2 regions of the Chitinophaga sp. CC14 genome follow, and region 2 is predicted to be linked to the other one. Evidence: riboswitches for the same ligand, from Rfam matches in the RefSeq annotation. Region 2 holds a riboswitch; the other holds the start of a gene.
The links. A riboswitch is a leader RNA that binds a small molecule or an ion and turns the genes downstream of it on or off. The one in region 2 is predicted to bind cobalamin.
Positions count from the first base shown of each region.

Region 1: another riboswitch for cobalamin. It lies ahead of PV783_RS10205 (DUF5074 domain-containing protein); the one in region 2 lies ahead of metE (5-methyltetrahydropteroyltriglutamate--homocysteine S-methyltransferase).

Region 1 is NZ_JARBFY010000003.1:61,480-72,757, forward strand. Features, by position in the region: gene PV783_RS10190 (solute:sodium symporter family transporter) at 1-903, shown strand, start outside; gene PV783_RS10195 (hypothetical protein) at 900-2,909, shown strand; gene PV783_RS10200 (DUF2652 domain-containing protein) at 2,958-4,040, shown strand; gene PV783_RS10205 (DUF5074 domain-containing protein) at 4,282-5,412, opposite strand; cobalamin riboswitch at 5,585-5,797, opposite strand; gene PV783_RS10210 (aldehyde dehydrogenase family protein) at 5,962-7,326, opposite strand; gene PV783_RS10215 (gamma-glutamyl-gamma-aminobutyrate hydrolase family protein) at 7,323-8,039, opposite strand; gene PV783_RS10220 (iron-containing alcohol dehydrogenase) at 8,043-9,179, opposite strand; gene PV783_RS10225 (glutamine synthetase family protein) at 9,190-10,548, opposite strand; gene eat (ethanolamine permease) at 10,545-11,278, opposite strand, start outside.
Region 2 is NZ_JARBFY010000003.1:234,750-246,027, forward strand. Features, by position in the region: gene PV783_RS10940 (RagB/SusD family nutrient uptake outer membrane protein) at 37-1,566, opposite strand; gene PV783_RS10945 (TonB-dependent receptor) at 1,585-4,938, opposite strand; gene PV783_RS10950 (FecR domain-containing protein) at 5,054-6,253, opposite strand; gene PV783_RS10955 (RNA polymerase sigma factor) at 6,304-6,900, opposite strand; gene PV783_RS10960 (SDR family oxidoreductase) at 7,176-8,048, opposite strand; cobalamin riboswitch at 8,169-8,370, shown strand; gene metE (5-methyltetrahydropteroyltriglutamate--homocysteine S-methyltransferase) at 8,563-10,854, shown strand; gene PV783_RS10970 (acyl-CoA thioesterase) at 10,875-11,258, shown strand.

The sequences.
Region 1 (11,278 bases), 170 kb from region 2:
AATGCCATCGGCTCGGCACACGATGCGGTTCCTTTCAGCACTATTTTTACCGGTATGTTGCTGGTGAATATTTACTACTGGGGTATGGAGCAGTTTATTGTGCAGCAGGCGCTGGGCTCCGTGAACCTGGAGCAAAGCCAGAAAGGGATTGCACTGGCGTGTTTGTGTAAGTTATTGTCGCCGCTCATGCTCAATATCCCCGGCCTCATTGCCGTACACCTGTATATTCATCCGCAGGCAACGGCGGAAGTATTTCCCAGGATGGCGGCAGATGTGTTGCCGCCGGTATACACCGGTTTAATTGCGGCCATTGTTTTTGGTGCGGCGCTCAGCACTTTTAATGCGGGGCTGAACAGTGTAGGTACGTTGTTCACCATGAATTTATATAAGCCTTTCATGATAGCCCGCAAAGGCAGCGTAACGGATAAAGAACTGATCAGCAGAACCCGTATTTTCCAGGTGTTGGTATTGTTGTCGGGTATTATCATTGCGCCGTTTATCATGTTGTTCAAAGGCGGCTTTTATAATTATATCCAGATGCTGGCGGGGTTTTTCAGTCTTCCCATTTTTACCATCATGGTGGTGGGCATGGCCACCCGGCACGTTCCGCCGGTGGCGGCCAAAGCGGGACTGGTATTTTTCCTGGCCGTAAACGTATTACTGCAATGGGTATTTGATACCGGTATCCATTACCTGCATCTGCTGGCGATCACCTTTGTGGTAACGGCGGTGCTGATGCTGATCATCGGCAAAATAAAACCAATGGCAGTACCTTATCAGCCGGCAGTAATCCCGGTAGTATCCGTGGAGCCCTGGAAAAACCGGCACTGGTACAGCGCTGCCTTATTGATATTAATGGTGTTGCTATTTATGATCTTTTCACCACTAGGACTTGCAAAATGAATAACGCTCTGATCTGGTGCAGATACTTTTTATCTGTTACGGGAATGCTTTGCCTGTTAACGCCGTTACACGCACAACAGGCCACTCATGTGAAACATATTCCTTTCGGGAAAAACAATTATATCGCCTACGATTTACGCAAAGGCACTTACTCTGTTTGGAGCGGAAAGGAAGAAGTGATCCGGAATGCATTTGCTTTTTATGAAGATGCCCACCGGCCTGATACCCTCACTGCTACCCGTACTTTTGCCAGTGCACGTATAAAAGACCGGATGGGAGAAGGTACCCGGTATGTGATTACTTCTGCCGGTAACGGCATGAAAAAACAGCAGGTATTTTATGTGTATAAAGGGAAAGATGGTTTTTATACGGCTGTAACCCTGCAGGGAAAAGGCGCGCGCTCCAGGGCGATGAGCCCTTTAACAGGAGAAGCCGCGATGTATACCAGCGGGGTAGTGGTGCCCTTTGACAATGATGCCTGGATCAGGTACCGCGTAGCGGACCAGCAAGGCCCGGCATTCACCAGTTCAGAAGTAACCGCGTTGTACGACAGTATCACCAACGCCGGGCTCATACTCGGCTCAGTAGAACACAGCAACTGGAAAACAGGGGTAAAGGTGGAAAATTCACGCATTTCTGTGGTGGCCGGGTGGACTGACAGTCTTGTTACCCGCGATAAAATACCCCACGGCATCGTTACGCAGGGCGATACCCTGTGCAGCTCCCCGAAGATCCTGGTGCTGCCCGCCGTCAACTGGCGCAAAGGCATGGAGCAATATGGCAGCGCTAACAGCCTCGCCGAACCCCGGTATATTTTTGAATGGACCGGGGCAAAGCCGCTGGGCTGGAACAGCTGGGGAAGCATGCAAACGAAATTGAACCTGGCTAAAGCCAAACAGGTTGTCGATTTTTTTGCAGACTCCTGTAAAACATTCCGTGGTAAAGACGGCAGCATTTACATTGACCTCGACTCCTATTGGGATAACATGACCAAAGGCGGCATGACAGGCGATTTCAGCCAGCTGAAAGAATTTGTGGTGTATTGCAAACAACGGGGATGTAAGCCCGGCATTTACTGGGCGCCGTTTGTAGACTGGTCCAAATCCTCCCGCGTGGTAGAAGGAAGCCACTACAATTATGAAGAAACCTGGACAAAAGTAAACGGGCAATACCACGATTTTGACGGCGCCCGCGCGATGGACCCCACCCATCCTGCTACCCGCGAGCGCATCGCCTATCTCATTAAAAGGTTCAAGGAAACCGGCTTTGAAATGATTAAGATTGACTTTATCGGGCATGCAGCCATAGAAGCAGATGCGTATTATGATCCGTCCGTGCATACAGGCATGCAGGCATTCAGGAAGGGCATGGAATTCCTCGTAGATCAGCTGGATGGCAAGATGCTGGTATACGCCGCCATTTCGCCCGGTATGGCCACCGGCAGGTATGTGCATATGCGCCGTATTGCCTGCGATGCTTTCAAAAATATTGACGAAACAGCCTATACCCTCAACGCCACCAGTTTGGGATGGTGGCAAAATAAAGTGTACGGTTTTACCGATGCAGATCACGTAGTGTTTGCAGGCGCCGCTCCCGGTGAAAACAGGGCCCGTCTTGCCTCTGCCATCGTTACCGGCACCGTTATTACCGGCGACGACTACTCCGCGTACAGCAGCGCTTCCGGCGTAGCGCAGCAACTGCTGCAAAACCACGATGTGCTGGAAGCGGCACAGTTGCCAAATGGTTTTGTTCCGGTGGATCATCATACCGGTGATACGCCGTCCAGCCTGTTTGTTCACAACAGCGGCCGGTTTACCTACCTGGCCGTGGTGAACTATAACAAGCGCCCCACTACCTTTGAAGCTGATTTTAGGAAGCTTGGACTCGGCAGCGGGGAATATCTCTGCAAAGAATTATTCTCCGGTAAAACATCTACGGAGAAAGGGAAGATCCATATAACTGCAGATGCGGCAGACGCCATGATCTTCCGGTTGGAAAAGAAATAAAGGAAGAGCGGTCATGTGCCATTTTTATTATTAACTTTAATAAAAAAAATGGAAAACAAAGGGCTGCTTTTTATTCCGGATATAAGTGGCTTTACCCGTTTTGTGAATGAAATAGAGATTGAGCACAGCCGCCATATTATCCAGCAATTATTGGAACTGCTGATAAACGCTAATCAGTCGGGCCTGGAAGTGTCTGAAGTTGAAGGTGACGCCATCCTGTTCTATAAGTTTGGATCCCCGCCGGAACTGGAAGTACTGTATAAGCAGGTGGAAAAAATGTTCTGCGAATTTCACCGGTACCTGGTCAACTACAACCACCGTAAAATTTGCCAGTGCAAAGCATGTGTATCCGCTATTGACCTCACCCTGAAGGTAATTACCCACTATGGCGAGTTCACCACCTACCAGGTGAAAAATTTCAGTAAGCTGATAGGGAAAGATGTGATTGTAGCGCACCAGCTGCTGAAAAATGATATTGAACAACATGAATACTGGCTGGTAACAGACAACCTGTTGCGTGATGAACCACCGGAAGGACTGGCGCAATGGATGACATGGGATGCCAGCACCAAACAAACAGAAACAGGCGCTATTCCTTTCCATTATACTCATTTAAGTGAACTGCGCAATGGGTTGCCGCCTGATCCTGATCCACAGATAGAGCTTAAGGACAAAACAAAAATGATTTCAGTGTCGAAGGAGTTTGACACGGATATCAAAACGCTTATTTATACTGTGGTGCATTTTGAGTTCAGGCACCTGTGGCAAACAGGTGTGAGCGCAATAGATGAGGTAGAACATTTTCTGCCTGGTATAGGTAGTCGTCACCGCCATGTGATGGATAACGGTAAAGAGGTGATCATGTACACCAGCAGCTTCTCGTACGATCCCGAACAAAAGGCGTTGTTCAGTGAAACAGATGAGAAGCGGCATAACGCTTTCTACTATACGGTTGAAAAGATAACAGACCAGAGAAGCCGGTTGACGATAGATTATTATCTTCCTAAAAATTTTATACGGCAATCTTTGTTCCGGCTCACGGAGAAAGAAAAGATGGAAGCCGATTTGCGGAAATCGCTTGAGAAGCTGGAACCTATTGTAATGAATATGGTATTGCCGCTGGATTTTTAGAAAGAGGGTAAGGTATATTCTTAATCCAACATAGTGTTTATCATTCTTATATACCGAAATGTTATCAGGTAGTTAATACTTTTTTATTCACTTACCTCGTTCATTTCTACTTCAAGAATTTGAATTTGTGCCACAACCTGTGGCACAATTACCCTGGTCTTATCAACGACTCCTGATTTCAAAAATAAAAGAGAGGGTGTCTTAAAAGTAAATTTGAGGCACCCTCTCTTTATTTCATCCTCTACTCATGAAACACAGGCATGGCCGGGAAATACCATCCGTTGTAAGTGAGTGTTTTTTTCAGTGTAGCGGTAGTAGCGTCATACATCAGGACCCTGTTCACATCTCCGGTGAAAGAGCCATTCAATGTAGTCATTACCAGTTCATTTTTATCCTTGTTATACGCAGCACCGGCGCCATAGAAATATTGGCCTGAAGGCAGTGTGATAAAAGGAGATGCAAGCGATGCGGTGTTGCCAATGATATAGCGGTACAATTGGGTACCACCGGCAAAACCGTTGTTACGCACAATGTAAACAGCATTCTCTGTTGTAGAGGCAGTGATCGCCGCGTGGCGCCATGCTCCCCACGGAGATGGTACTGTGAAAGGCAGTTTCACGGCAGTGCGCACCAGTGTAGCGGGGTCTATGCGGATCAGGGAATCGGAGTTGGTGGCATATACGCCGCCATCTTTACCGGCAGCAAAGGCCAGGTTGGCTGCGCCGAATTTTTTTACTACAGCGTACGTGGTGCTGTTTAGAGCAACGATACCATCTGTTTGGGACAACACAAAAATATAGCTGCCGGCTTTTAACATATCACCGGTGTAACCGGCTACACCAGTTACTTTAGCGCCTACTGCAAGGGAAGGTAACGTAATGGGATATACGCCATCGCTTGCACTCAGCAGTCCACGGGTGGCATCCACACCAATAAAGGCATGACCATCATTACCTGGCAGGGTAGTGATACGGCCGGTTTCAGCCAGGCTGCCTGCATCTGTTACTACCAGTGGTCCGCCGGCTTTTACAACGATATACATTTTGCCGTTGAATACAGTGGCATACTGCAGGGTATTGGAAGGGCCGCCCAATGCGCCTGTGGGGTTTTCTGCATGGTAAATGTTGGGGACAAGACTGTCGCCGCTGTAGGAATAGAAATGCAGATCGCCGGTACCATGACCAAACCATCCTTCGTTAGCGATAAAGAATCCATTGCCGTATTTACCGGCGATTAATGATGCCGTAACGCCGCCGGTACCCGCTTCGTTGGTGCGTTGGCGTTCGAGGGGTTGTAAGGCATCATCTTTTTGACAGGAAGCAACAAACAGCACTAATGCTGCAGACAGAAAGGATAATAACTGTTTTTTCATATTTATTGTTTTGTTAAGAAAATACAACGCACTTTTCTCCGGGGTAAAAACCCCGGAAAAATGATCATAATACCGGTTATCCTCCGGCATCACGCCTAAGGCTAAACGAAAAAAATAACAGCGCATAAATGGCTGGCAGGCCTACATTCATGGCATTTCACCCGAAAGCGTTGAATGATCAATTACAAAAGGCAGGTCTTCTGGCTTACCTGCTTTTCCGGGACCTTCCCATCTGCCGGACAGGCAGACAGTGGTATGGAGTTCATCCGGAAAAACAATTTATCTGACGATAAATGCAGGATTACAGCTACGGGGATAGCTCCGGTTTTACACCGGATTCCCTTTTAATCCGCCGCGGGGCGGAACCAAATGCGGAGGCAAACCTACGGTAATTAGGTATAAATGCCAAAATGAAGTGGAGGAGGGTGTGGGCAATGGATGGATGGCTCCTTTGTGGCCCGTATGTTGGCCCCTTTGTGGCCCCAATAAAAAAAGCGTGATACAATTCAACATTGCATCACGCTTTCGTAAAAAGCACGTATATAAAACTTATCCTTTCATCTGCCACGCCTTTGTTTTCGTAAACGCCCTCAATCCCTGGTGCGATAACGTTGCGCCAAAACCTGAATGCTTTCTGCCTGCCCACGGTAGTCCTGCTGTAACCCGGTCGCAGCAATTCCAGTAGCCGGTGCCTGCATTTACCTGTGAAAGAATTTCCTGCGCACGTTCCCCGTTGGAAGAGTATACCGAAGCAGTGAGCCCGTACTCCGTATCGTTCATCAGTTCGATGGCTTCTTTATCACTGCTTACTTTCATGATGCCTATCACCGGACCAAAGCTTTCTTCCTGCATAATTTTCATGTTGTGATCCACATCTGTGAGGATGGTGGGCTCAAAGAAGTTGCCTTCATGTACAATGATATGGCCGCCAAGTTTCAGGGTGGCGCCTTTTGCACGCGCTTCCAGCACCTGGTTTTCGAGTACTTTTAGTTGTTCTTTCCTGGTGATGGCGCCAAAGTATACGCCGTCATCTGTGGGTAATCCCAGTTTCCAGGATTTAACTGCCTTTACAAATTCGGCTACATATTCGTCGTATACTTTTTCGTGTACGTAGATGCGTTCTACGGCACAGCAGCTCTGGCCGTTGTTATAAAAGGCGCCATCGGCGGTAGCTGCGGCTACTGCTGCAATATCTTCGATATCGTCTGTTACATAAAGCGGATCTTTTCCGCCAAGTTCAAGTTGACAGGGCAACATCCGGGACGCTACTTTTTCATAGATGTATTTACCGGTTTTATAGGAGCCGGTAAAGAAATAACCATCCACGCGCAGGTCCATCAGGTTTTCGCCGGTGGCTTTTCCACCAATGGCTATTTTGAAAGCATTTTGTTCAAGACCGGCGTAATAGAAAAGTTTCTCTATTTCCATACCCGTGAGGGTAGCGTATTCCGAGGGTTTATACAATACGGTGTTACCGGCCAGCAGCGCAGGAATAAAAACGTTTACACCTACCAGGTAGGGATAGTTCCAGGCAGAGATATTGCAGATAACCCCCAGTGGTTCGTAAGAGATTTTTTCTTTTAGTGTATCCGTATTGGTTACCCATTCGTCCGACAAGTACTTCTCTGCATTTTCCAGCATCCAGTTGATCCGGGCTACGGCGCCGTTGATTTCATTGCGTGATTGCTGCAATGGTTTTCCTGATTCGGAAGTAAGTATGCCCGCCAGTTTCTCTACTCTCTTTTCCAGCTGCTGGTTGAACCGGGCAATCACTTTGATACGCTCTGCCAGTGGTTTGGCCGACCAGTGGGCGAATGCCAGCCGGAGTAGTGCGGTTTTCTCAACTACTCTTGCCAGTGAATCTTCTCTGAGAACGGCGAGGGTTTGTGCGGTGGCAGGATTAAAGATTCTCATTTCGTATGGTTTCTAACTGCTTGAAGAAATTGTGTTTTGATTTGTTGGGAGAGCGGGTTGCTTTCTTTCTCCGGCATTCTTTCCGGATGCCATTGCACGCAAAGCATAAATCCTTTACCGGTTTTATCTTTGAATTCAATACCCTCAATCATTTCATCGCTGGTATCGGAAGTGGCGCTCACCATAATATTATTCCCCAGCTTAGCCGGATGGATGCCCTGGTGATGCGCACTGTTCACCTGTCCTTTTTCCTGGCCGGTAACGGCGTACAGCAATGAATCTTTCCGGATGTTTACTCCATGTATTTTATCGCTGGTATCTTTTTTATGAATTTTGTTGGCGGCTTCGCCGATGTCTTCATATACTTTTCCGCCTTCGAGAATATTGATGTATTGTAACCCGCGGCAGATGCCCAATACAGGCAGCTGTTGCTGTTGGGAATACTCATAGATGCGTTTTTCAAAGGCATCCCTTTCAGGCAAAAATTCATGCGGCTGATGCGGATAGTTTTCAGCGCCGCCGTACAGGGAAGGAATTACATCCACGCCACCGGTAAGCACCAGGCCATCGCAGGTATAAATATCTTCCACGTTATTACGCAGAAAGGAAAGGATCACCACTTCGAGGTCATCACCGAGATCTTCGGGTGTAAACCAGTTTTCATAATTGGTAAAGCTGGCTTCTGTGTAGCTGATCCCTATCTTTTTCTTCATGGTCTATAGCGCGTTTAGGTACAACTGTTTGAAATCTTCCCGGGTAACCGGTTTCGGGTTGTTGGGATGGGCAAAATCGGCAAGGGCCAGGTCTGCCAGTGTTTCCACGTGTGCATCCGTAACGCCGATATCGCGGAGATGATGCGGGATGTTTATTTTTGAATTAAGATCAAAAAGATATTGTACCACTGCCTCGCCGGTTTCTTCTTTTAACTCCAGGGTTCTGGCGATGCGGCGGAACTTTTCTTCAAAGCCCGCAATATTGAATTGCATGCCGTAAGGAATATTTACCGCATTGGCGAGGCCGTGATGCGTATCCAGCAGGGAGGAGAGGGGATGCGCAAGGGAATGCACTACACCCAGTCCTTTCTGAAAAGCGATGGCGCCCATCATAGAAGCCATGAGCATATTGCTCCTGCTTTCAATGTCCGGTTTGTTGGTGGCTTTTTCCAGTGAGTTTTTAATGAGATAGATACCTTCCAGGGCAATGCCATCGCATAAGGGATGCGGATTCTTTGCCAGGAATGCTTCCATGTTGTGGGTTAAAGCGTCCATGCCGGTGGCGGCGGTGATAAACGGAGGCAGGTCCATTGTGAGGGCCGGGTCCGCAAATACAATCTTCGCCATCAGTTTGGGCGAGAACAGTATTTTCTTCTGATGGGTTTCATCGTCGGCAATGATGGCGCTTCTGCCTACTTCGCTGCCGGTGCCGGCGGTAGTAGGTACGGTAATAAAATGAGGTACTTCATTGGTCACATAAATATCGCCGCCTATGAGGTCGTCGTATTTAAAAAGATCTTCGCGGTGATTTACCCGCAGCACAATGGCGCGTGCCACATCCAGTGCGGCGCCCCCGCCAATACCGATGATACTGTCGCGTTGCGTATGATCCCAGAGATCAGTGCCTTTATACACATCGCTCTTCACCGGGTTCTTGTGGATATCGCTGAATACTTCCACGGAAATATGATGCGCCTGCAGGTCATTCACGATCGATTTAAAAAATGATAATCCTGCTATCGTTGGATCGGTAACGATCATAGGCCGTGATAATCCGTTTTTCTGTAAATAGGCCGGCAGCTCGCCGATTACGCCTGCGCCAAAACGGATGGTGGTAGGAAAATTATACTGAAATGCCATATGCTGATGCTTAGATGATTTCAAAATATCTTTTAAGTTCCCAATCGGTCACTGCTTTGGCATATTGCCGCCACTCCCATTCCCTGGTTAACGTAAAGTGTTCCACAAAAGATTCGCCAAAGAGTTCTTTTGCGAGGGCCGATTCCTTCATTTGTTGGGTGGCTACATGAAGGTTCTGTGGTAATACACCATTCGAGGTGTCTTTGTACCCATTACCGGTGGTTAATTTTTTCTCCAGGACCATTTTATTTTTCACGCCGTACAACCCGGCAGCCAAACAGGCGGCCAGTGCGAGGTAGGGATTGGTATCCGAACCCACCACCCTTGTTTCCAGGCGGGTGGCCTTTTTATCGCCCGGTAAAGCCCGTAATGCCACCGTTCTGTTATCTATGCCCCAGGTGAGCGTAGTAGGGGCCCAGGCGCCTTCTACCAGCCGTTTATAGCTGTTGATAGTGGGCGCTATCATAGGTAATATAAAAGGTAAACAATGCAGCTGACCGGCAATGTAATTTTTCATGACGGCACTCATTTTATGTTCGTCGTGTTCGTCGTAAAATAAATTCTGTTTACTGCCGGCATCCCAGAGGCTCTGGTGTACATGCCCGCTGCAGCCTGGCAAACTTTCATGGATCTTAGCCATGAAGGTAGCCATTACGCCATGTTTGTATGCAATCTCTTTTACCGCGGTTTTAAAGAGTATGGCCTGGTCCGCCGCCTGTAAAACCGTACCATACTTAATGGCTGCTTCATATACACCGGGACCGGTTTCCGTATGTAATCCTTCTACCGGTATATCAAATTTTACCAGTTGCTCAAACAGGCTGCTCATATACTCATTCTTTAACGCGCTGCGCAGGATGGAATAGCCAAACATGCCGGGCGATAAAGGCGTAAGGTCGCGGAACTGTTTCTGGTGGACCGTATCAGGTGTTTCTGTGAAGTTAAACCATTCAAATTCCTGTGAGAAATACGGCAGGAAGCCACTGTTTTCTGCATCCACAAGTACTTTCTTCAGGAGTTGCCGCGGACAGGTGTATACCGGTGCATTGTCTGCCTGTACAAAATCTCCCAGGAAAAAAGGCACGTCGTTTTCCCAGGGAATTTTGCGGAAGGTACCCAGGTCAATTTTTACCTGCGCATCAGGATAACCGGTATGCCAGCCGGTATATTTTACATTGTCGTACACAACATCGCTCATGTCCCAGCCAAAGGTAACATCGCAGAAGCCCAGCCTGCTTTCGGTTACAGACGCAAATTTTTCTGCTGCAATGTATTTCCCTCTCAATACGCCGTCGATGTCCGCTACCGCTACTTTTACCTTACCCGACGGATGGTTTTTTACGTACGTTAATATTTCGGAAGTTGTCATGTGTGTGCAGGTTTGAAAATTTTGTACAACAAGAAAGAAACGGCCAGCAGGGAAAAATAGATCAGTCCCAGTGCGAGGTTGAAGATAAACATCGCAACAATGGATATGGTGGCAATCACCAGTGCAATCACCGGGAAGGCAGGGTAGAAGGCCACCCGGAAAGGCCGCGGCAGATCAGGCTCCTGTCTTCTCAAAATAATAATAGACACCATTGAAATGATATACAAGGTGAGTGCGCCGAAAACGGATACGATGATGATTTCGGAAGTTTTCCCCGAAAGCAGCGCCAGTATCCCGATCACCATGTTGCCAAGCAGTGCGTTGGCGGGCGTATGAAACCGGGGTGAAATTTTGCCGAGAGCAGCGGGGAGATTGTGCACCCTGCCCATCTCGTAGGTGGAGCGCCCGGCGGCGAGGATTAATCCGTGAAAGGACGCCACCAGCCCGAATAATCCTACCGTGATGAGCAGGTGATACATCGGGTGATTGCTCCCGGTGATTTTCGCCAGCGCCAGCGGAAGAGGCGAATCGGAGGTTTCCCCGCTTATCCCGTTTTTATATACAATCGCTTCCCATCCGGCGATGCCGGTGGCGGAAATAAATATCAGGATGCAAAGAATGGCCAGCGTGAGGATGGCCCATCCGAAACCTTTGCTGATATCGCGCTGGGGATTTTTGGTTTCTTCGGCTACGTTGGCAATGCCTTCAATACCCAGGAAAAACCAGATGG
Region 2 (11,278 bases):
GCAGTATTGAATAATTTAGAAAGACAGTAATGCCGGTTATTGACGGCGGCCACTGTTGCTGAGATTTTTATTAAGATCTGTTTGCGCCTGTGGATAAGAGAAATATTTATCCCGTGCCAGGTTGATGGTAGGGGTTTTTCCTACGGCGGTGAGGTAAGTGTTTACCACGCTTTCGTATTTACCCATGCGGATCAGGTCTTGTCTGCGTTTGCATTCAAAGAAAAATTCCCAGCCGCGTTCCTGCAAAATAGCATTGCGCAAACTTTCTTTGGTGAAGGTACCGGCAGCGCCCAGGTTGGTAGCATGGGAGCGGTCTTTTACCTGGTTAATCAGCCCGATGGATTCGCTGTTGGGGCCATTCAGCTCATTCAGCGCTTCAGCTCTGCACAGCAGGATATCTGCATAGCGGAGTATCGGGAATACGTGACCATCGTAATAAGTAGTAGAACCATTAGGATCGGCAAATTTGGTGGTGGCTACATCCGGCATGTAGTAGTAACCATCCGGTGGATTGGTTTGTCCCGGAGGCGCCTGCATGTAATGCAAGCCATCGGTACCGATATAGTCAGAATAGAACATCTTTTTACGGTCGTCGTTCGCTGCAAAAGTATTCCAGAAGTACCAGGTTAAAGCGAAATACTGCCATCTGTCGGTTACCTGCGGATTGTTGATAGGACCGAAGTGGTTCATGATTTCCACGGCATCTACCAACGGATCGGCGAGTGCGCTGAAAATACTTTCCTGGCACCATTTGTTTTTCTCTGCAAATAACCCTGCGTAGCTTGGATACAGTCCATAGCCGAGCTTCATGATTTCAGTGGTAAGGTCCAGTGCTTTCTGCCATTCATGTTCGCGCATGTACAGTTTGCAGAGTAAAGACATGGCGGCGCCTTTGGTGGCACGGCCAATATCGTTGGAGCTGTAGATGGCGTTGTTTAAATAGTTGACAGGAAGATGGGCTGCCGCAAATTCCAGGTCGCTGATGATCATTTTATTGATTTCTGCTACCGGTGTGGTAGGCAATGATGCTTCATAATCCGGTTGGGCCACATTCTTTGCTACTGTTTCTTCCGTTACTACTATTACCGGTCCGAAAGCATCTGTGAGATCTACATATCCCAGTGCGCGCAGGAAACGGAGTTCCGCGGTGAACTGGTCTTTTTGTGCATCGGTGATGCTGCTCATTTTAGGAATATAGTACAAAGATATGTTGGCATCCGCCACCAGCTTGTACTGATGCTGCCAGGCAAAGGCAAGATAGGTATTGGCGGGCGCCCACTGGCAATCAGACATCAGGCCCACATCCCCGCCGGAGCTGGCGTGGCCTACATCAGTAGTTAAATCTGAAATGGTTACCTGGAAGCCTGCATAGTACATCCATGCATCCGATCTGCCGCTGGGTTGTTTGAGTCTTGAATAAACGCCGTTCACAGCAGCTTTGGCATCACTCAAGGTGAGGAAGGCGTTGGCGTCTGTGAGATAACTGTATACTTTGGGTTCCACCATTTTTTTGCACGAACTGGCGCCGAGCAGCAAGGTGGCTAATGCGATATATGCGTATTTCATTTGTTCCGGATTTACAGGTTAAAAATTCAATTTAAGACCCGCGGTAAAGGTGCGGTAAGCAGGGAAAGCGGTATAATCCAATCCTGATGAAAGGTTGGCGTTGCTGCCGCTGCTATTGAGATTGCTGTTTACCTCAGGGTCCGATCCTGTATATTTAGTAATCGTGAATAAGTTTTGTACGGAGCCATATACTTTAATGCCTCTCAGGCTTTTCAGGAAAGTTTTAGCTACCGGGATATTATAACCGAGCATCAGCATTTTACAACGCAGGTAAGATGCGTTTTCCACAAAGCGGGAGTTCATCATGCCGCCGTAAGCAATAGCGTATCCATCTCTTGGAATATCGGTGTTTTCGTTGTTGGTAGTCCACCGGTTCAGCGCCGCTTTACCCGGACCGGATTCCAGCACAAGACCGGTACCGTTATACAGGCTGTAGTCCAGTGCGCCCTGCAGGAAGATGTTCAGTTCAAAACCTTTATAGGCAAAGTTGTTATTGATACCATAGATATAATGCGGGTTGGCATTGCCGAGATAGGTACGGTCGTTGGCATCAATAATGCCGTCCGGCTTACCACCGGGACCACTGATATCCTTGAATTTTGGATCGCCTGCTTTTGAATTTGGTTGCGTAGGATGTGCTTCACCGGTTTTTATTACGCCATCATAAATGTAACCATAGAAAGTACTTAACTCCCTTCCCGGTTCCAGTTTGGTAAAGTCCATACCACGGCCGCCATACAGGTTAGCCGTTTGTGTAATTACATACGGGCGGCCACCCAGGTCGAGGCAGTTTTGTTTATTGTAAGCGATGTTCACCGTAGTGTTCCAGGTGAAGGCATGGTTGATAACGTTTTCTGTAGTAACTGATAATTCTATTCCTTTATTTTCAATGCTGCCGGCATTCACTGTTTGTACTGCAAAACCATTCCAGTCGCCGATAGGCATATCAAAGATCAGCCTGTTGGTTTTTTTCCGGTAGTAATCGATGGTAGCGGAAACGCGGTTGTTGAAAAAGCCCATGTCTATTCCCACGTCCAGTTGCGCGGTGCTTTCCCATTGCAGGTTTTCATTAGGCAAACGGGTGATAACCGTACCGCCATAACTGTTGCTGCCTTCTCCAAGCGACACATTGGTAGGGCCAAACAGCGACATATAAATATAATCACCGATCCTGTCGTTACCGGTAACACCGTAACCACCTCTTACTTTCAGGTTGGAAAAAATATTCAGGTCTTTGATAAATTCTTCTTCACCTGCTCTCCAGGCCAGGGAGCCTGATGGGAAAATACCAAAACGTTTGTTGCCGCCAAACTTCGAAGAGCCATCCCGGCGCACGGTAACAGTAGCGAGGTATTTATCTTTCAGGGAATAGTTGAGCCTTCCGTAGGCAGAAGCCATCTTCGCGGGAATAGTGCTGCTGGTGCTGGATAACCGCTCTGTACCTGCTTCCAGGTTGTGGTAGAGAAATGCGTCTGTACTGAATTTCTGTACCAGCGAATAATGTTTCTGGTACTTATCAGACTGGTAAGATACCCCTGCTACTACGTTGAGGGAGTGAATGGTGTTAAACACTTTCCGGTAAGTGAAGTAGGCTTCCACCAGGTTACGCGTAACGGCCAGGTCATTTAAGCTGGCTTTACCCTGTACTTTTTCGCCGTCTACCAGGTCGCGTGGCAGATAGGTGCCTTCTTTGGTAGTGGTATACTCGCTACCACCGTTCACGCGGAAGTTAAGGCCGTCCATGATCTGGTAGTCCGCATATACGTTAATATTCACCTTGTTTTCAAACCGGTCGTTGGTAGGCGCCATTAACCATGCCAGCGGGTTATCCCTTCCTTTGAAACGGGCATAGGAGCCATCTTCATTATACACGGGGATAGCCGGTGAAGCGGTGAGTACGCCATACATTACGTTGGAGGGAACGATGTTACCATCATAGGTTTTGAAATTGGTATAAGCGTGTGAGGCGTATACGCTGGCTCCTGTTTTAAACCGTGCTGCGAATTGTTTATCGTAATTGAGTCTTACAGAATACCTTTCAAAAGAAGTATTTTTTAATGCACCGTCCTGTTTGAAGTAGCTGCCTGATAAGGCTACCCTGTCTTCCGCCGTACCGCCGCTTACGCTGAGGTTATGGCTTTGCACCATTCCGGGCCGGGTAGTTAATTTAAACCAGTCGTTATCCCGGCCGCTGGCCAGGTCGGCAGCGGTATAGAATGCAGGTTGTCCTTTTTCAATGGCTTTGGCATTGGTGACCTGCATATTTTCCAGGCCATTCATTTTATCGTATTCTTTGATGATCCTTTGCGTACCGTAGTAGCCATCATACTGAATGGCTGCCCTGCCGCTTTTACCTCTTTTGGTGGTGATCATCACTACGCCGTTGGCGCCGCGGGCGCCGTAGATGGCGGTGGAAGACGCATCTTTCAGGATCTGTATATCGTCGATATCATTCGGGTTGATGTCCTTTCCGGTTTCGGAAGGGAAGCCATCTACCACGTATAATGGTTCGTTGGTGGATTTGATGGAGTTGCCGCCGCGGATGCGCACAATGGTTTGTCCGCCCGGCGCAGCGTTCGACTGGCTCACCTGTACCCCTGCGGCGCGGCCCTGGATGGCCTGTGCAGCGTTGCTGGTTACACCGCCGAGGTTCATCTGGTCGCTGGAGATGGAGCTGATAGAACCCGTCAGGTCTTTCTTTTTGGTAGTACCATAACCCACAACCACTACGTCTGTGAGGTTAGATACTTCTTCAGAAAGCGTCACTTTAAAGTTGGTGGTTTTACCATCAAACTTTACGGACCAGGCTTTAAAGCCCACCATAGAAATTTCCAGTGTTTCACCGGGATTGGCATTGATCTTAAAGCTGCCGTCGGTGCCGGTAACCGTACCGAGTTTGGTGCCTTTTACGGTCACAGTGGCACCGGGTAAAGGCTGGCCTTTGTCGGTGGTAACCACGCCATGTACTTCAATTGGCGGCGGTGGCGTAGTAGCCGGCTGTATGGCCGGTTTTGTTTTTACAATGATAGCGCCACCTTCAATACTGTATGTGAGGGGCTGATTACGCATGAAAAGATTCAACGCATCATTTACAGGCATATTGCTTACCGTGATATTGGCCCTGCCGCTTTTTTCCAGCAAGGCTTCATCTGCCAGGATATTGAGGCCGGTTTGTTTATTGATTTCCCGGAAAACCTCTTTGGCGGTAGCATTTTTCATCGACAGGCTTACTACCTGGTTTTGGCTGCTGGCTACGCTCACCTGTGCCGTGGTGGCGAAACATAGCAGGGCCAGGAACTGACTGACCTTTAGATGTTTGGTTGGACGCCGGTTGTGCTTACACCGGGAACTGGCAATAGTACGTAATTGCATACTTGTGCTGAGTTTTGATTGAGAGAATGGTTTGGTTGTGCTATCTGTTTTAATAAATCCCTGTTACCATGACAGCTCCGTCATGCTGGTTGATATAATTGTTCACCTGTAGGCATTAATCGCCCTGTACAATCAGTTTTTTTCCTTCTAAACGATAATTAACATCGTTGGCATTCAACATTTTTAAAACATTCACCAGGCTGCTGCGGCGGCTGATCATCCCAAAAAATTTCCTGGGCTTCATGTGTCCTTCGTATACAATCTCCACGTCGTACCAATGGGAAAATTGCCGCAATACAGTAGTAAGATCTGTGCTCTCGAACTGGAAGTATCCTTCTTTCCAGGCTATTATTTCTGCGGTATTTACACCGGTTACTCTTTTTACATTTCCGTTAGGGCTCACCTGCGATTGTTCGCCCGGCGCCAGTTGTATGCTGCCCTTTTTACTGTTTATTTTCACTGCACCCTGCAACAGGGTGGTATTGATAGTAGCTTCGTCGGCGTACGAGTTGATATTGAAATTGGTGCCCAGTACATCCACGGTCATCTGGTTTACCTGGATGCGGAAAGGGCGGTGCGCATCATGCGCAATTTCAAAATAGGCTTCGCCGGTTAGTTCAATGCGGCGTTCATCGCCTGCAAAAGTGGCCGGGAAGCGGATCGAAGAGGCGGCGTTCAGCCATATCCTGCTGCCATCGGCCAATACCAGCGGATAGGTTTCGCCTGCCGCGGTAGTTAGTGTATTATAGATGGGAGCGCTGCTGGCGCCCTTTGTTTTTACATATACCAGTTGTCCGCCCTGGTTGTGGATAGCGCTGTTGCCCTGCTGCGCCAGCTGCTGGATCCCGGCGCTGTCCAGCACTATTTTTTCCCCGTTGGCCAGGGTGAGTACCGCTTTATGCTGACCAGGCGCTGCTGCCGCCGGCGTCGTTTTTTTTGCTACCGTGGCCACCGGGGTGGCTGGCTGCCGGAGAAAATAGACAACCGGGATGGCGAGCCCAATGATCACGGCTGCTGCGGCGGCAAGTTTAAACGGACCAATATTCCTCCGGGTGGGAGGCATGGCTATTACGGGAGTGCCCTGGATATGCTGTAACAGCTCTTTCCTGACCCGGTCGCCGGGCTCGCGGGAGTTGGCGCTGCTATCGGGCTTTACCTGCCGGAATGCCGCCTGCATTTCGTCCAGCAGCACACGGCCGGAAGCGTCGTCCCGCAGATAGTCCATCAGCTCAAGGGCTTCCTGCGGACTACAAGTCCGTTGTTGCCAGCGTTGCAGCAATAACCGGTAATATTCATTGTTCCTTTCGGTGGGCATATATATACTATCCCAAAAAAAGAAGGTAGGGTGGGTTGGGAGAAAAAAAATTATTTGGAGGGGTCGAGGAGGATCCCTGAAACCAGTAACAGGGGGAGAATACCATCGGTATTGGTATAGAAGAAAAATTTAATGCTTTTCATGGCCAGCACCATATGTTCTTTTACCGTATTACGGGAGATGCCCAGTTCTACGGCTACTTCTTCATAGCTTTTGCTTTCTTCGCGGCATAGCCTGAACACCTTTTGCCGCTGAGGGGGCAATTGTGCAATGGCTTTATGGAGTAAAGATTCGTATTGTTTCCATAATAAGGCGGTATCCGCATCTTCCGTTTGCTGCTGTAGTTCCTGCATTACCTGTAAACGGAGGGCGGCGTCGGCGCTGATCTTCTTCATCAGCTTAAATACATGATTCCGGGTAATACGGTACAGATAACCGCTGAATGATAATTCAGGGTTGATCCGCTCCCTAATCTCCCAGATCTTTATAAACACTTCCTGCAGTGCATCTTCGGCCAGTTCCGGGATATTGATGAAGTGGAGAATATACGTGTAAAGTGAAGGGTAATACTGGTCATATAAGGTGATATACGCTTCAGTATCCCCTTGCTGTAGTCGTTGCAGCAGAACCGCTTCTTCATTGCTCACTGGATGCTCTATTTGATAACTAAAGTAAGCAATTGGCGGAAAATTTCTGCAAAAATTTAGGGATCGTCGCGGATGTTGTCTTTTTCAGGATTAACCTGATTATGCTGATTTAGGGATTTGATCATTTGGATTTATAAAGGATTAAGGGAGATATAAGCGGATAAATCCATTATATCTCCCTTAATCCTTTATAAATCCAAAAAAATAAAATCAAGTTAATCAGTATAATCAGCCCAATCCTGTTCCAAGACAATTTCCCCATCGCCGAAGGCGGTCTAAGAAAACGCCGGTGCATACTCCGCAGCAAAGGAGGAGAAGCTCCGCGCTGGCTTCCCCGTTACGTCCATTACCGCTGTGGAAACAGCCGCCGCTTCGCCACGGGCGTAATGGGCATAGTCTTCAATAAGCCCCTCCGCCTGCCAGGCGGGGAATCCTGCGTGCAAAAGGGCGGGTAGCAGTTCGGCATCGGTAACATTAATGTAGCGGATGGTGCGTCCCAATGCATGCGACAGGCTTTCGGCCAGCGCTGCATGGGTGAGCGGTTGTGGCCCGGTGATATCGTAGGTTTTGCCTTCATGCCCGCTGGAGGTGAGGGCGGCTGCCGCAACGGCGGCTATGTCGCGGGTGTCTACCAGGCTGATGGAAGCATTGCCGGCGGTGGCAAAGAATTTATTTTGCGTGGCAATTGTTTCGCGGAAGCCCAGTAGCCCCTGCATAAATAAATTGGGCCGCAGGAAAGTGTAGGCCATACCGGATAAACGGATCTCTTCTTCTACCGCAGCATGGTACCGTAAAAAACGTACGGGCGATTGCGCAGCTGCATGCAGCTGGGAAAGCTTTACGATATGTGGCAACCCGCTTTTAACAGCAACGCTTACAAAATTGCTTTGCAGTTTCCCGGCTTCTTCAGATGAATTGGTGAGCAGGAAAGCGCGCTCTATACCTTTCAGTGCAAGGGCTAAGCTGTTCGCATCGTTAAAATCGCCGGTTACTATTTCAGCGCCGGGTAAGGCGGCGATCGTGTTTGCGAGATGGTCTGTTGTCCGCACCATTGCCCGGAACGGAACGCCCTGTGCAGATAAATGTTTGGCCAGCGTAGTACCAATGTGTCCGGTAGCGCCGGTAATCAGAATATTTGCCTGTTTCATAGCTGTTTGTTTTTATGATGTAAAACTCGGCTTTCCGCCAGGGAGGAAATTGTAAGAAAACGAAACGGATTTGATAGTTGCGGGGATTTACTATCTTCGCCCCCGGTTCTTTATGTATTACTAATCGAAGCAAATAATGGTTCCCGCTGAAAAGCGGGATTAAAAGGGAACTGTGTGTAAATCACAGGCTGTCCCGCAACTGTAAGCTTCCGGCAGCGTAATGCTGCAACTGGTAAATAATATGCCACTGTTCCTGACAGGAATGGGAAGGCGTTTACCAGCGGAGCAAGCCAGGAGACCTGCCTTTATTTCACTTTGACAATGCTTTCGGGGATTGAAGCGTGTCAGGTTTCGGTATCGGTAATTACTAAGAACAGGCGTATGCATGATTACATCATGCGCTTGTTCCTGTATGTATACCATGCCTTCTCCTTCCGTATATATCTTCTCAAAAACATTGCTGTACTATATAAAAGAGCGTGAACGTCATGTATCACCTTTTAAACAATCAGTAATGATTATCCACAACTTAGGCTATCCGAGGATAGGTAGCCAGCGTGAATTGAAAAAAGCCTGCGAAAGCTACTGGACAGGCAAAATTACCCTCGATGAATTACAGGCAACCGCCCGTAATATCCGTTTACAAAACTGGGCATTGCAGCAACAGAAAGGGATCGACTGGATTCCCTGCAATGATTTTTCCTTCTACGACCAGGTGCTGGACACTGCCCTGATGGTAGGCGCAGTACCACAGCGTTACCGCACCTTACAGGAAAAAAAGATCGGGGAAACAGACCTGCTTTTTGCCATGGCGCGTGGCTACCAGCGCGATGGCGATGATATCACCGCAATGGAAATGACGAAATGGTTTGATACCAACTATCACTATATCGTTCCTGAATTTACAGCCGACCAAACATTTCATTTCTTCTCCCGCAAAGTAACTGACCAGTTCCTCGAAGCAAAAAAAGAAAACTATGCTGCCAAGCCGGTGATCCTCGGTCCTGTATCTTTCCTGTTACTCGGAAAAGAGAAAACGGCTGGCTTCAACCGTTTATCACTGATTGATAAACTGCTGCCGGTATACCTGGAAGTGTTGTCGCAGCTCACCAAAGCCGGCGCTGAAGTAGTGCAGCTCGATGAGCCCTGCCTGTCGCTGGACCTGGATGAAGCGGCCCTGCAGGTATTTATCGATACCTACGCGCAAATTCACGCGGCCTTCCCGCAACTGCATATTCTCCTGGCTTCTTATTTTGAATGCTATGGAAAGAACCTGCCGGTAGCGCTGGCATTGCCGGTGCAAACCTTGCATCTCGACCTCGTGCGTTGCCCGTTGCAACTGGATGATATCCTGGAAACAGCCATTGCCAATACTTCTTTACACCTCTCGCTGGGCGTAGTGGATGGCAGGAATATCTGGAAGAATGATTATACACGATCTTTACAGCAGATACAAAAGGCAGTAAGCGTGTTGGGAAAAGACCGTATTGCCATTGCGCCTTCCTGCTCATTGCTGCATGTGCCGTGCGACCTTGATAACGAAACAGCCCTTTCTCCCGAAATTAAAAACTGGATGGCCTTTGCCAAACAGAAATTGCAGGAGCTGAAAGACCTGCGTGATATCGTGAACGGCAACACTGCATTGCTGGATACCAACAAAGCGGCTATTCATAACAGGGCCACGTCGCCACTCATTCACCGCAAGGAGGTGAAAGACCGGGTAGCGGCATTTACCGCCGCAGATGCACGCAGGAACAGCACGTTCCCGGTACGTCAAAACATCCAGCAGCAACAGTTTGGACTCCCGCTGTTTCCTACTACCACTATCGGGTCGTTCCCACAAACGGATGACATCCGGCAGTTAAGGGCGCGTCTGAAAAAAGGAGAGCTGACTACCGAACAATATGAAGCCGCCATTGAAAAAGCCACCATAGAAGTGATCCGCTGGCAGGAAGAAATTGGCCTGGATGTACTGGTGCATGGCGAGTTTGAGCGGAATGATATGGTGGAATATTTCGGGGAACAACTGCAGGGATTCCTGTTTACAAAAAATGGCTGGGTACAGAGTTACGGCAGCCGTTGTGTAAAACCACCGGTTATTTTTGGAGATGTAAGTCGCCCGGCAAACATGACCGTGCGCTGGAGCAGCTTTGCACAGGCGCATACCGATAAGCTGATGAAAGGCATGCTCACCGGGCCTGTTACCATTTTGCAATGGTCTTTTGTAAGAGACGACCAACCGCGTTCCACCACCGCCAACCAGATTGCATGGGCGATCCGTGATGAAGTAGTGGCGTTGGAACAGGCAGGCATTAAAGTGATCCAGATAGATGAACCGGCTATCCGGGAAGGCTTACCTTTGCGTAAAGAAAACCGCGCAGCCTACCTGGAATGGGCGGTACAGGCGTTCCGTATTTCCGCCAGCGGCGTAAAGGATGAAACGCAGATTCATACGCACATGTGTTACAGTGAATTCAACGATATCATTGAGCATATTGCCGCAATGGATGCCGATGTGATTACCATCGAAACTTCCCGCTCGCAGATGGAGTTACTGGATGCCTTTGCCGGGTTTAAATATCCTAACGAGATAGGACCCGGCGTATACGACATCCATTCTCCCCGCCAGCCGTCTGCGGAAGAAATGATTTCACTGCTGGAGAAAGCCGCTGTTACGCTGCCAGCAAGGAACCTGTGGGTAAACCCTGATTGCGGTTTGAAAACCCGTAAATGGCCGGAAACAAAAGTGGCATTGTCGAATATGGTCCGGGCAGCGGAAGTGATGCGCGAAAAAGCATCTTTATAAAAAAGAAAAACAGTACAAACATGACTATAGAAGAAAAAATTCTTCATTCGGAAACCCGGATCTTTAAAGCCGTATTTCCCAGTACTACCAACCATTACGATACGTTGTTCGGCGGCACGGCCATGTCGCTCATGGATGAAGTGGCGTTTATTACGGCTACCCGTTTTGCGCGTAAAAAAATGGTGACGGTATCTTCCGGGAAAATAGATTTTAACCGGCCCATTCCGGCGGGTACCATTGTGGAACTGATCGGAAAAATAACCGAAGTAGGCAATACCAGTGTTAAAGTGCTGGTAGAAATATACATTGAAGAAATGTATTCCTATTCACGGGAAAAGGCCATCACCGGCACTTTTAGCCTGGTGGCCATTGGAGAGGATAAGCTACCGGTAAGCGTGAAGTAGTCAAAAAAGAAAGAGGGGGC